One region of the Paenibacillus violae genome, then DNA from elsewhere that is predicted to be linked to it. Evidence: riboswitches for the same ligand, from Rfam matches in the RefSeq annotation. Region 1 holds a riboswitch; each other region holds the start of a gene.
The links. Region 1 has a riboswitch for thiamine pyrophosphate ahead of tenA (thiaminase II). Riboswitches for the same ligand answer to the same signal wherever they lie in the genome.
Positions count from the first base shown of each region.

Region 2: another riboswitch for thiamine pyrophosphate. It lies ahead of RQP52_RS28850 (ECF transporter S component); the one in region 1 lies ahead of tenA (thiaminase II).
Region 3: another riboswitch for thiamine pyrophosphate. It lies ahead of RQP52_RS17210 (DUF561 domain-containing protein); the one in region 1 lies ahead of tenA (thiaminase II).

Region 1 covers NZ_JAWCUD010000002.1:366,659-370,862, reverse strand. The annotation lists gene RQP52_RS08645 (right-handed parallel beta-helix repeat-containing protein) at 1-1,955, shown strand, start outside; TPP riboswitch at 1,993-2,093, shown strand; gene tenA (thiaminase II) at 2,182-2,853, shown strand; gene RQP52_RS08635 (DoxX family protein) at 2,994-3,335, shown strand; gene RQP52_RS08630 (MarR family winged helix-turn-helix transcriptional regulator) at 3,479-3,967, shown strand; gene RQP52_RS08625 (pirin family protein) at 4,097-4,204, shown strand, end outside.
Region 2 covers NZ_JAWCUD010000012.1:191,959-196,162, reverse strand. The annotation lists gene RQP52_RS28855 (methyl-accepting chemotaxis protein) at 62-1,507, shown strand; TPP riboswitch at 1,561-1,670, shown strand; gene RQP52_RS28850 (ECF transporter S component) at 1,775-2,371, shown strand; partial or broken gene RQP52_RS36615 (ABC transporter ATP-binding protein) at 2,455-2,853, shown strand; gene RQP52_RS36610 (ABC transporter ATP-binding protein) at 3,109-3,864, shown strand; gene RQP52_RS28840 (energy-coupling factor transporter transmembrane component T family protein) at 3,855-4,204, shown strand, end outside.
Region 3 covers NZ_JAWCUD010000005.1:290,094-294,297, reverse strand. The annotation lists gene RQP52_RS17225 (thiazole synthase) at 1-399, opposite strand, end outside; gene thiS (sulfur carrier protein ThiS) at 406-609, opposite strand; gene thiO (glycine oxidase ThiO) at 593-1,780, opposite strand; gene RQP52_RS17210 (DUF561 domain-containing protein) at 1,764-2,408, opposite strand; TPP riboswitch at 2,552-2,650, opposite strand; gene RQP52_RS17205 (bile acid:sodium symporter family protein) at 2,810-3,793, shown strand; gene RQP52_RS17200 (hypothetical protein) at 3,961-4,204, shown strand, end outside.

The DNA.
Region 1 (4,204 bases):
AAGAAGCGGCTGCTCCAGTGGACGCAAAGGAAGCAGGGGAGAAGGAAGGATATAAGGAGCCATTATTTAGCCGCAGGAAATTGCTGACCACGCTAGGGTTAGGAGGAATTGCCGCTGTCTCCAGCGGATTATGGCAGATAGCAGGCGGGTCTACCGCTTTTGCCAGCGATCAATCCGTTACAAGTTCCGTATATGGCGTGGCGATTAAGAAACGTAAAACCGAGATGCTTGAGATTCTGGACATGAAATTCTGCGTCGCAGTTAAGTTGGAGGACCTGAGGGTCGAACTCGAGCCCGATCCTGCGCTCGCTTATTATGTAACGAACGAGATGCAGGAGGGCTTCTTCCGTTATGACCCGAACGACACTACATCCGTAGATAATACGGGAACCGTACTTGTGTCCTCTAACGGCAAGCGGTTCAAGCGGATCTACGGGGATACGCTGATTGCTTCTTGGTTCGGCACCAAAGGAGACGGCGTCACGAACGATACGCTGGCGTTACAGACAGCGTTAAATACCGCGTCAGGTCACAAATTGTTTATTCCCAAGCAGCGGACTGGCTTTTATTTAACAGGCCAATTGTTCATTCCGGGTCAAATTGCGATTGAATTCGAGCCGGGGACCGTCATACAAGCGGTAGATACACTGAGCAAAGTAGGGCCTGTCTATGAACGATTGATCCGCATCAAAACCGTTAAAGACGTGTATATCAACGGAAACGGCTCCACGTTACGTATGAACAAGGCGGCGTACACGACAGGCGAACAAGCCCATATTTTCGATATTAGCGGTTCGGAGAATATTATCCTTGAGAATATCAACGCAAATGACAGCGGCGGAGATGGATTTTATATCGGATATTTCGAATCGACGGTAGGTTTCTGCCGGAATATCGTGCTTCGCAATTGCCGCGCGGATAATAACCGAAGACAAGGACTCTCCGTGATCTCTGTAGATGGCCTCACCGTGGAGAACTGTCGCTTCTCCAATACGAAAGGAACAGCCCCGCAAAGTGGAGTCGATATTGAACCGAACGGCCAACTTGATTTGTTGAAAAATATTCGGTTCATCCAATGTGTGGCAGATGGGAATACAGGCCGGGGCTTCCTCGTCACTTTGCTGAAACCAACGGCTACCAGTGAGCCTATCGATATCGTTTTTGATAAATGCAAAACGAAAGGGAATTCGTTTGGTTTCTCCATGAATTATGGTGGAGATGGCACGAAAGCCGTGCAAGGCGAGATCAAACTGATTGATTGTATCGCGGAAAGTGAGCAATACGCCGGATTCTCGGACTTATCTTTCTCAGCCGACGGCGCGAAGCGCTCCTATATTCGGTGCCGGGCGATAAACTGTAACACAGTAAACCAGCCGGAAGACCCTTATGGTTACGGCTCCTCGTTCATCCTCACAACGGTGCCGTCGCAGGTAAGGACCTCTATCGGAAATGCGGTTTATACGGAGTGCGAATCCGTTGATACGCGTCAGGTTCCGCTGATAAAGCGAGGATTCTCGTTAAAGAAAAACAACGCAGAATTGCTGCGGAACGTCTCCTATTTGGGCTGTTCAGTCAAAGGTGGAGGCCAAAAGCTATATGCAATAGACCCCTCAGCCGAGGATATCTATGCCGTCAAACAACCGCTGCTTATTCATGCTTATCCCGCATCCGGATCCGTCACTTTCGATTACATAGGCTTCAAAATCACCAACGCCGGCGCATCCGCTGAGGTCACCCTGCTATTGCCAACAGCTAAAGCCAGTGTTTCGTATACTTTTTTTGTGGAAGCAGCATATCGGCTTAATTTGCAAACACAGCCTGGGAAGACAATTCTGACACCTAATGGAGGAAAGACCCTGATTGGAACCAACCTGCAGGGTAACTCTATTGTGCTGGTGGGCCGTTCAGATGGGCAGTGGGAGATTTCAAGCATGGTAGGGGATTGGCTGCAATAGCAGATTGTGGTAAGATTTGACTAGACAATTGAATCGTATTGAACACTAGGGGTGCTGTCATAGCTGAGAAAGACGTTGGTCTTAACCCTTACACCTGATCTAGGTAATGCTAGCGAAGGGAAGTGGTTGTTTGTCGTATGGGTACCTGTCATAACGCGGCCGCTTTCTATTAGAAAGCGGTTTTTTTGTTTTGACTACTAGAATTATTAAAAAAGGGGATAAGACAATGACTTTTTCTGAACGTTTATATGAGCGACTGCAACCGATATGGCGGAGGAACCACGCCCATCCGTTTGTTCAGGGAATGGGAGACGGTACGCTAGATCTGGAAAAGTTTCGCTTTTATATGATTCAAGACTATGTGTATTTAAAAGATTATGCCAAACTGTTCGCATTAGGAGCGGTCAAATCGGATGATTTGGCGGTTATGGGAAAATTTGCTGCTTTGCTGGACTCCACATTGAATGAAGAAATGTCCCTTCACAGAGCATATGCTGCTCGATTCGGCATCACAGTAGAGGAGTTGGAACAAGCCAAACCTTCCCCAGTTACGTTGGCTTACACGCATTATATGCTGCATACGGCGCAAAACGGATCGTTAGCCGAGCTAACTGCGGCACTTCTTCCTTGCATGTGGAGTTATTCCGAAATTGGCAAGGAACTAAGCCGATTGCCCGGAGTAAGCGAACATTCCTATTATGGGGATTGGATAAAAATGTACAGCTCGGAAGAGTTCGGAGCGTTAGCGCAGTGGTGCATCGGGCTGCTCGATCGGCTTGCCGAAGGAAAGCCGGAATCCGAGCTTATTCGGCTGGAAGAGATTTTTCTGAACACGACGCGATATGAATATCTGTTCTGGGAGATGGCTTACCGGATGGAAAGCTGGCCAGATGAATAGCTAGGAACAGGAATGAAACAAGGAGATTGCCGAGCGGCAGCTCCTTTTTTTTGTTCAGTTCTAAAATTATATCTTGACTAATATATATCCTAGTAATAGAATAACTAACGTTATACTAAATATTAATAGGGGTGATTCACATGCATATTTTGTCCATCGTGCTTCAAATTATTTTAGGGATCGGGTTTCTGCTGTTTGGTTTCATGAAGTTTGGCAGCAAACAAATGGTAGACGAATTCAAGCGCTATCGGTTATCGCCGGGAATGAGGATTTTTACTGGTTTAGTAGAAGTACTGTCAGCCGCTATCATTATTATCGGCATTTGGGTTAGTCCATATGCCTTAATCGGTGCTATTCTTATGGCAATTACCATGTTTGTTGCGGCTCTGGTCCACTTGGTTCGCGTGAAAGATCCAGTTGCTAAAGCCATGATGCCCATCCTTCTTTTCATACTTGCTGTTATTGTCATTATTTTGAACTGAAGCAAGCTATTCATATGAACACATGTCTACGCAATTTTCTTACGAATTATGCTGAAGCAGAAGACCTTCGATTTTTTCTAATTGAATTTCCTACAGAAGTCGAATATCCTTGTGTATAAGAACGCAAATAAGGTGGTTGGCGTATGACTGAACGTGATAAAGAGGGTATAGAGCTTGATTTAAGACTTATACGTGTCATAAGAAACATGGTAAAAGAATTGTTTGGGAGCATGGAACGGAGCATTGATAGCTTTGACCTCAGTATCGAAACGTTCCAAATCCTTGAGTTTCTATACAATAAAGGTCCGCATCCCATACAGAAAATTAGCGACACTTTCTCGATACCAAGCGGGAGTATCACCTATGTGGTGGATAAGCTTGAGAAAAAAGGATTCGTGGAACGCCTTCCTATTCCAGGTGATCGCCGCAAGGTGAATGTGGCATTGACCGGAGAAGGTCGAAGCTATTTTGATAACATTTTTCCGACACATGTACAAGCAATCTCCGACGATTTGTCGTTTGTGACGGATGAAGAGAAGCTCGAACTCATTGTCCTCCTTAAGAAAATTGGATACGGCATTAAGAATCGTCAAAGTGATGCAAACGGACATGAAGATGATAAGAAGTCATAACCTTTGGTATGGCGCAAAAAAAGACCCTCTAACTGAAGAAATGAGGGTCATTTTTATCGATGAAAAATATCCTATTATTATAATATATATATAATACATTTATATCTGGTATAGATGGGAGATATGAAAATGAACATACAAGTTCTAAGCCCAGAGTTTCAAGGGAAAGAATCATTTGACGGAGGAAGAATTTATGCGCAGAAACCGCTAGGATTTTCAGGCCAAGGAGCTGCTACC
Region 2 (4,204 bases), on a different contig from region 1:
ATGATGTAAGTAAATGTCTATTTTTGTAGAAAAATTTATAGAAAAAAGGGGGGAAGACCAAATGACAGCGCAGATGCTGGAACTACATAAAAGAAACGGATTAATGGTGAAGCTGTTATGGGCTTGTTTGGTGTTAGGAATGGGGGCTTCCTATAGATCCATGGGAGTCGTTATGACGCTGCTGACTTTTGGAGCGCCTATTGCGCTAATTTGTACACTGCTGATCTGGAGGAAAATCGGGGTCACTTACACCAAGTATATCATTGCCATAGGCCTTAATGTGATTTCATATTTCTTCATGACGCATAATATCGCTTTGTCCAGCATGCTTATCTTGTATTTAAGTTTAGCGCTGGTCTCCTTGTATATGGATTATAAACCGTTACTGCTTAATGGCGTTATCGGGATCTTAAATTTGAACTATTTCTGTTCCACGTTGTCAGGTCCAATTGACTATATTGCTATCAATGTTTTTTATGTGCTAATCATCATTACGCTAATAGGTCAAGGCCAGATAGGAAGCCGATTATTAAGCCGTGTAGCACAGAGCGCTCGGGAGTCCGAGGTGTCACGCATGAAGACGGAAGAGGTTCTGACAGGCGTCCGTACGACAACAGAGGCGCTGGGAACTTCCAGTAATACGCTTCATGAAAATGCATCCGTGACAGGCAGAATCACAGAAGAAGTTGTTGCGGCTTTCCAAGAAATTTCCATCGGTATTGAATCTCAAGCAACTTCCATTACAGACATTACAACGGCTATCCAAGAAGTGAATGAGACGGTGGAGATGACCTCTTCCGCATCGAACACGATGAGCAGCAGATCCAGGGATACAGCCCGCATGACGAATGAAGGTAAGAACCAAATGGAGGATTTGACGCATAAAATCAAGGACATCACCGTGATCGTAACGGAAACGTCCAACATCATGAATGAAGTGAACGAAGAAAATGTGAAAATCGGAAATATCGTGACAACGATTGCCGATATCGCGAATCAAACGAATCTGCTGTCGCTCAATGCGTCCATCGAGGCTGCACGAGCCGGGGAACATGGCAAAGGGTTTGCGGTAGTTGCCGGTGAGATTCGGAAGCTTGCGATGAACGCTCACGTAGCTTCAACGGATATTTCAGAGATTCTAGGCTCCATTCAGCAGAAGGTGGAAACCGCTGTTGAGAAAGTAGCTGTCGGCAAGCTAGCGGTAGAATCGGGCAGAAAATCAGCGGAAAGTGTTGATCAGCTATTCGAGGTTATTAACACGAATACAGCTGAAGTCATGGAGCAAGCCGAGAATTTGCAGCGCATGAACCAGCAATTGCAACTATCTTCCCAGAAGGTGGCCGAGGAGATGACATCCGTGGCAGCCATTACGGAAGAGTCCGCCGCATCCGTGCAGCAAGTGCTTGCTAGCGCGGAAGTGCAGCAGAAACGGGTGGAAGATATTGTTGACAGCATCCGCCAGTTATATGGATTGACATTGGATTTAAAACTTTTGATGGAAAAATAATTTCTCCTAAGGCATTGCTAAATATCGGTTAATCCGCTACAGTTAAGCCAAATGAATAGCAACACGGGTGCTTGATGAAGTCAGGCTGAGATAGTGGCCCTATGCCACTGACCGTTAATCTGATCTGGGTAATGCCAGCGTAGAGAATTGGAGTGCCTCTTTTTGCACTAATTTTATGCCTGCCGCATCCCGGTAGGCTTTTTTTGTCGTGTTCGCCTATCTCATTTTAACAAAAAAGGTATCCAGGAAAAGGAGTGGGAAGAAGAAATGGCACAAAAAGAAACAAGAGCAAAAGGGTTAAAATTGACCGATATTTTGGTTACCATCGTGATCGCGGCAGTATTTGGGGTGATTTATCGCATATGGGGACCCATGTATGATCTTCTAAAACCGATCGGTCTGCATGCAGAGCAGTTAAGCTACGGCATGTGGTTCATGGCGGCTACATTTGCTTTCCTCGTTATTCGTAAACCAGGCGTCGCCTTATTGGCTGAAGTTGCAGCCGCGACAATTGAAGCCCTTTTTGGAGGATCATGGGGAGTATCGACGCTTGCGTATGGCATTCTTCAAGGGCTTGGCGCAGAGCTGGTCTTCGCGTTTTTCTTGTATCGCCGGGCGAATGTGGGTGTAACAGTCCTAGCATCCTTCGCATCCGCAGCGCTTTCCTTGCTTGTAGATAAATATTATGGCTATATCGATCAGCTAACGTTCTGGAATTATTGCTTATTTATTGGGCTTCGTCTCGCAGGCTCCGCCATTATAGCTGGGGTGTTCGCCTATTACTTGGCTAAAGCATTAGCTCGCACGGGCGTGCTGAACTTGGTTAGACCCGTCTCAAAGAACGATTACGATGTACTGGGGTAATGCGGATGAGCGAGGGCATGGGGGTTACCAATCTGCGGTTAAAATATCCCGGTGACGAGGTTCCCCTGTTATTTCAAGGGGTTTCCTTTTCAGTAATGCCGGGGGAAAAGGTGCTGCTGCTCGGGCCAAGCGGCTGCGGGAAATCGACACTGCTCCAAGTGCTGAGCGGGATCGTTCCCGATATTATCGAGATTCCGCTGAAAGCGGATAAACTTGTCACACCAAGCCGCTGGGGGTACGTGTTTCAAGATCCAGACGCTCAGTTCTGCATGCCGTATGTGGATGAGGAAATTGCTTTCGTTTTGGAAAATAGGCAGGTTCCCCGTGAGGAAATGCCGGAACGGATCGCGCATTATCTGAGCTTAGTGGGGTTGCACCTGGAAGACGCTCATACCTTAATTGGTCAACTGTCACAGGGGATGAAGCAGCGATTGGCGATTGCAAGCGTCCTAGCGCTGGAGCCGGAAGTGCTTTTTCTAGATGAGCCTACAGCGTTATTGGATGATGAAGGCACGGGGCTTGTTTGGGAAACGATCCGGTCCATTAGCGCTGACAAAACCTTGGTCATTGTGGAGCATAAAATCAGCGGCATTCTCGATCTCATCGACCGTTTGATTGTTCTCTCTCCGGATGGGGAGATTTTGGCTGATGGCTCGCCACAAATCGTATTTGAAAGGTACAAAAGGCAGCTTGCCGACTACGGGATTTGGTATCCGGGCGTTTGGAGCGAACTTAACATGGAACGCTTAAGCAGGAGCAAGTTGCCCGCGGAAGTCGAAGCTGATGCTGAGAATCGGCAGCCGGTCATGTCCTTTCGCGATTTTACCGGGCTTCGCGGCGGAAAGATCAAGACCTCTGTGGATAACTTGAGCGTCTATCCCGGTGACTGGATCGCGATCATCGGTGCTAACGGCGCCGGCAAAAGCTCGCTCCTGCTCGCCATCATGCGGCTCATCCCGACCAAGGGCAGCTGCTGGATCGATGGCGTGAAGGGCAGCAGAATCGAGCAGCTTGCGGAGCAAGTCGGCTTCGTGTTCCAAAACCCCGAATTCCAATTCGTGACAAATTCGGTAGAAGAAGAACTGCTCTACTCCCTGCCGGAGGCGGAGGGAGGGAAGGATGCACAGCAGGCTGCTCTGGAGGAGCTGCTGCGGCAGTACGATTTGCTCGCGCTGCGCAAGCGGCATCCGTTCCAGCTCTCGATGGGCCAGAAGCGCCGCTTAAGCGTAGCTTCTGCGATGGTTCGCAGCCCGCGTATCCTGCTGCTGGATGAGCCCACCTTCGGGCTCGACGCACACGGTACGATGCGCATGTTGGAGCAGCTGGAACGGCTGCGCGCAGGCGGGACCGTCATCGTGATGGTGACGCACGATGAGGAGATCGTCAAACGCTGCGCCACACGCGTTTGGCAGGTTAAAGCGGGCTGTGTGACGGAACAGTCTGCGACTTTCGCAGCACAAGCCGAGGAAGGGGCGCCGATGGTATGCAAATAACGTTCACGTATCGTGAAACCTGGCTGCATCGGGTTAATCCGGGAGTGAAGCTTGTCCTGTCATTGCTTCTGTTTGTTCTTGTTGTATTCACGCATAATCTGAATACGATGATGTATTTAACGGCGGGCGCCTTGGTGCCGCTGTTCGTTTATTCAGGCCAGCCGCTGCGGCGTCTGCTGCTGTATGCTTCGCCGTTCCTGCTCATTTTTATCTCCTCCGCGGCGGGGATGATGATGTTCGGCAGCGGGGATACAGAGTGGTTTCGCCTCGGATTCATCCGAATCACGGAAGAAAGCTTTTACCGCGGTCTGCATCTGGGCTTCCGCGGCTTACAGGTTGC
Region 3 (4,204 bases), on a different contig from region 1:
ATCCGACGTATACGGCAGTACGATGAAGCCCTCTTCCAGCAGCATCTCCGACGCCTTTAATGTTTCGACGGGGTCTGGCAGCAGCGTCATCTCATCGCCAATCACTTCTACCTTAATCATGTCGCAAAGACCGGACGCCTTCGCCAATTTGGCGATGCGCACCGCTTCTTCCGCTGTTTTGGCCCCTGCCGTGTTCGGGAGCAGCGTGAAGTTCGACACATCCAGCATGGATAAGAAATTCGGCTGGCTCGCCTCAAAAATGTTCATCCGCCGCACCGCAAACGTCAAAATCTGCGATTCGCTCACATCCACAGCCTGCTTTTGAATATCGAAATTCGGGAATTTGCCTGTGCCTAACAATAATCTTGAACGAAATTCATATGGACCGATTTTTAACATGGTTAATTATCCCCCTCCAACAAAATGAACGATTTCGATTTTATGTCCTTCCGATAACTCCGTTTTCACATGATCTTCTTTTTGTAAAATGTTCTGATTATGCTCGACAACGAGCATTTTCTCCTGCAGCTCAAAATGGGCTAGCAGCTCTTCAATCGTACGAATCGCATCCGGAACCTCGACGCTTTGGCCGTTAATGTGCAGCTTCAATGCTTTGCAGCTCCTCTCCTTGTTGTCGCCCGCCTTCCATCCGCTTGGACGTTCCCGACAGATCAGGGCAGAATGCGTCCAAATTGAGCTGCAAACTGCCCGCGTCCTCGCCTGATACGAGCTGAGCGATGATCTTCCCTGTGATCGGGCTGAGTAAAATCCCGTTGCGGTAATGCCCGCAGGCCGCAAATAAGCCCTCATACATCGGGACTTTGCCGATGTACGGCATGCCGTCTAGCGTCTGCGGACGCAGGCCTGACCACGCTTTTTCCCACTCGGCATCGCCGATTGCGGGCATTAATTGCTTCGCTCTCTCCATCAGCTCTGCGAGCCCTGTCAGTGACACCTTGCGGTCATAGCTGTTCGGCACAACCGTCGCGCCGACGAGCAGCCGTCCTCCCGCTTTGGGGACAATATAGCACCCTGGCGTGAACAGGGTCTTCTGCAGCTCGCGCTTCTCCGTGAGTACTGAGAAGCACTCCCCCTTCACGGGATACACCGGCAGGTCGATCCCGCTGCCGGCGAGGAACTGGCCGCTCCACGTCCCGGCCGCCACAACAACGTGCTCGCTATACAGCGGCCCCTCGCTCGTCATTACGCCGACGACGCGATCGCGCTCCGTCAGCAGCCCTTGCACGTGGGCGAATTCCTGCAGCTTCGCCCCGAGCACCCGCGCCGCCTGCGCGAATGCCGCCGCTAGCTGCGGCGCCTCGACCTGCCCATCCTCGGGCAGGTACAGAGCTCCGCGCGTCGCCTTGCTCAGCGCGGGTTCGAGTGCTGCGGCTGCGGCTGCGCTCAGCCACTCCGCTCTTTCACCCGCTGCGCGCTGGAGCTTCTCCCTCGCGCGCAGTTCTTGTTCTTGAGCGTCGCTGAGCGCGACGTTCAAGAGCCCTTCACGGACGAGACCGATGTCGATGCCCGTGAGGCTCCTCAGTTCCCCGCTCAGTTCGGGGAACATTGCTCTGCTTTGCCGGGCCCACTGGAACAGGGGCCCGGTGTCCTCCATCTCGGACTGCGCTCCGAGCATGCCGGCTGCGGCCGCCGAGGCCTCCGTCCCAAGCCTGCTGCGCTCCAGCAGCGTGACGGACTGGCCTCGCTTCGCCAAGTGATAGGCGATCGATGCGCCTATCACGCCTCCGCCAACGATGATAACGTCACTCGTATGCTTCAAGTCTCTCACCTCTTGTTTTTTCTTGCTGCAACTCTCGGATGTACGCTTTTACGCTTTCCACGGGGTCATCCGCCTCCCAGATGCCGCTCATCACTGCGATGCCGGAAGCTCCTGCAACCAGCACAGACCTTACTCTTGCAGGTGTTATGCCACCGATAGCGATGACTGGAATCGTGACCTGCCGGGAAACATTCCCCAGTTGTTCTAGCCCTCTTGGCTCAACCCCCAGCTTTGAACCCGTTGCAAAAATATGCCCATACAAGACATAATCCGCCCCTTCGCTCTCACGTTTTACAGCTTCCTCCGTGCTATGTACGGAGACTCCTGTGCGATGCGCACTTTGGTAGCTCTCCTTTATCGTCAGCAGCTGCGGAAAGCTTTCGGGAAGGTGCAAACCGCCAAGCCCTGCAGCAGTTGCCATCCAGGGGTAGCCGTTGATGCAGAGGGTTTGCGCAGGTATACCTTGTTCCAACAAATACTGTACGCCCATAAAAACTTCATCCATCGGCTTATTTTTCTCGCGGATATGAATGGCTGTGACATAAGGATGGATCTGGATTGCAATGGCAGCCATCTCCTTCCATGCCAACTTGCCATTCGATATCACATGCAGCTCGCGCTCGGACATGGAAGTCCGCCTCCTCACTTTTTGAACCGATGTATCGATAGGCAATGCAGCCTGGAGCGGCAATCAAGACGCAAAAAAACCACTTTTCCTAAGAAAAGTGGTTGTAGGTTGCCCGCATAATAAACATGCAAAAATGAGGCGCCAAAGTCCGGTTTCCACTTTCCTCCGCTGGTATGACCCAGTTCAGGTTCAAAGGGTTCAGATTGCTCTGTCTCAGCCTTGCGGCGCCCCTAGGGATACATTCGTATTCATTTGTTCATTATCATAACACGGTATCCAGTCGATGGAAATAAAAATTTCCAACCCATCTTATCCTAGTCACCCGAAGCTAATGCTCTTATAATAGGGAGAACGCAACCCTCGGCCTTTATTATCCATTGTCAGGAAGGATGAACACCCAGATGCTATCTCAATTGAATCGCCAACTGGAAAAAATTTTGCCGCTCATCACCCCTGTCAGCGTGCTTATCGGCGTTCTGCTCGGCAGTCATTTATCCGGCTTTACCTTCTTATCGCCTTGGCTGTTTGCCTTTATGACGTTCTCGGGCAGCATCAGCTCCAGCTTCAAGGAATTTATTAAAGTTATCGTCCAGCCCTTCCCTCTTATCGCTACGCTGCTGATTCTACATGTCGGTATGCCGCTGCTCGCGCTTGGACTCGGTCACGCAGTTTACAGCTCTGAGCCGTTAACCATCACTGGACTCATTCTGGCCGCAGCCATTCCAACAGGAATTACAAGCTTCGTGTGGGTCGCCATTTATCGTGGGAACATCGTGCTGACCCTATCCATTATTCTCATGGATACCGTTCTTTCACCGTTTGTTGTTCCTTATACACTCTCTGCACTGGTCGGTACGAAAGTCCAGATGGACACTTTTGCCATGATGCAAGGTCTATTCTTCATGATCGTCGTCCCGTCCTTACTGGGCATGCTGCTTAATCAATGGACGAAAGGCAAAATCAAAGAGCAATGGAGCGGCCGTCTAGGTCCTTTTTCGAAAATATGCATGGGCATCGTTGTCGCGATTAACAGCTCCGTTATTGCGCCATACTTGCGTGATTTTAATGCCAAACTGCTTGGTTTGGCCGGTTTTGTACTAGCCCTCGCTTCTCTCGGCTACATCCTGGGATGGATCGTCGCCAAGCTGATGAAGTGGGAGCAGGACGTCGTTGTGGCGCTTACGTTTAACAGCGGGATGCGGAATATTAGCGCCGGCGCCGTGCTTGCTGTAGCGTACTTTCCGCCTCCGGTGGCCATTCCAGTTGTGCTCGGGATGCTGTTCCAGCAATCGCTGGCGTCATTATTTGGTTTTCTATTGAATAGAAAATACGCTCTGAAAAGCGATAGACCTAATCTAACTGTGAATCGAGCCAAACAAGTTTAATGGAGGAGCTGCCTGTGCAGCTTCTTTTTTGCATGCTCTTTTACACGCTCAGCCATTTTTAAGCTAACATTTATCTCCTATTCAGCTTCCCTTCTCTTTTTTTTCATAATTACGCCGTACAATGAAACTGAAATGGAAGATCAATGATAGGAGTGGTACATAGACATATGAAAATTAAAATGAAACAAATAGCCGGCTTATGCATTCTTATTCCCGCTTTGCTCAGCGGTTGCGGTAACCAAGCTTCCCCTCAGCAAGCAGCGGCAAGCACAGCACAGCCTCAAGCGAGTGCGCAAGCTTCGCCAGATGCGAAGCAGCAGGGGCAGAATCGTCCCGTTATGAGTCAGGCGCAGAGACAATTGTTCAGCACCTTCCAAACGCTTCTCATGATGGACAAAGCGGAAGGACTTG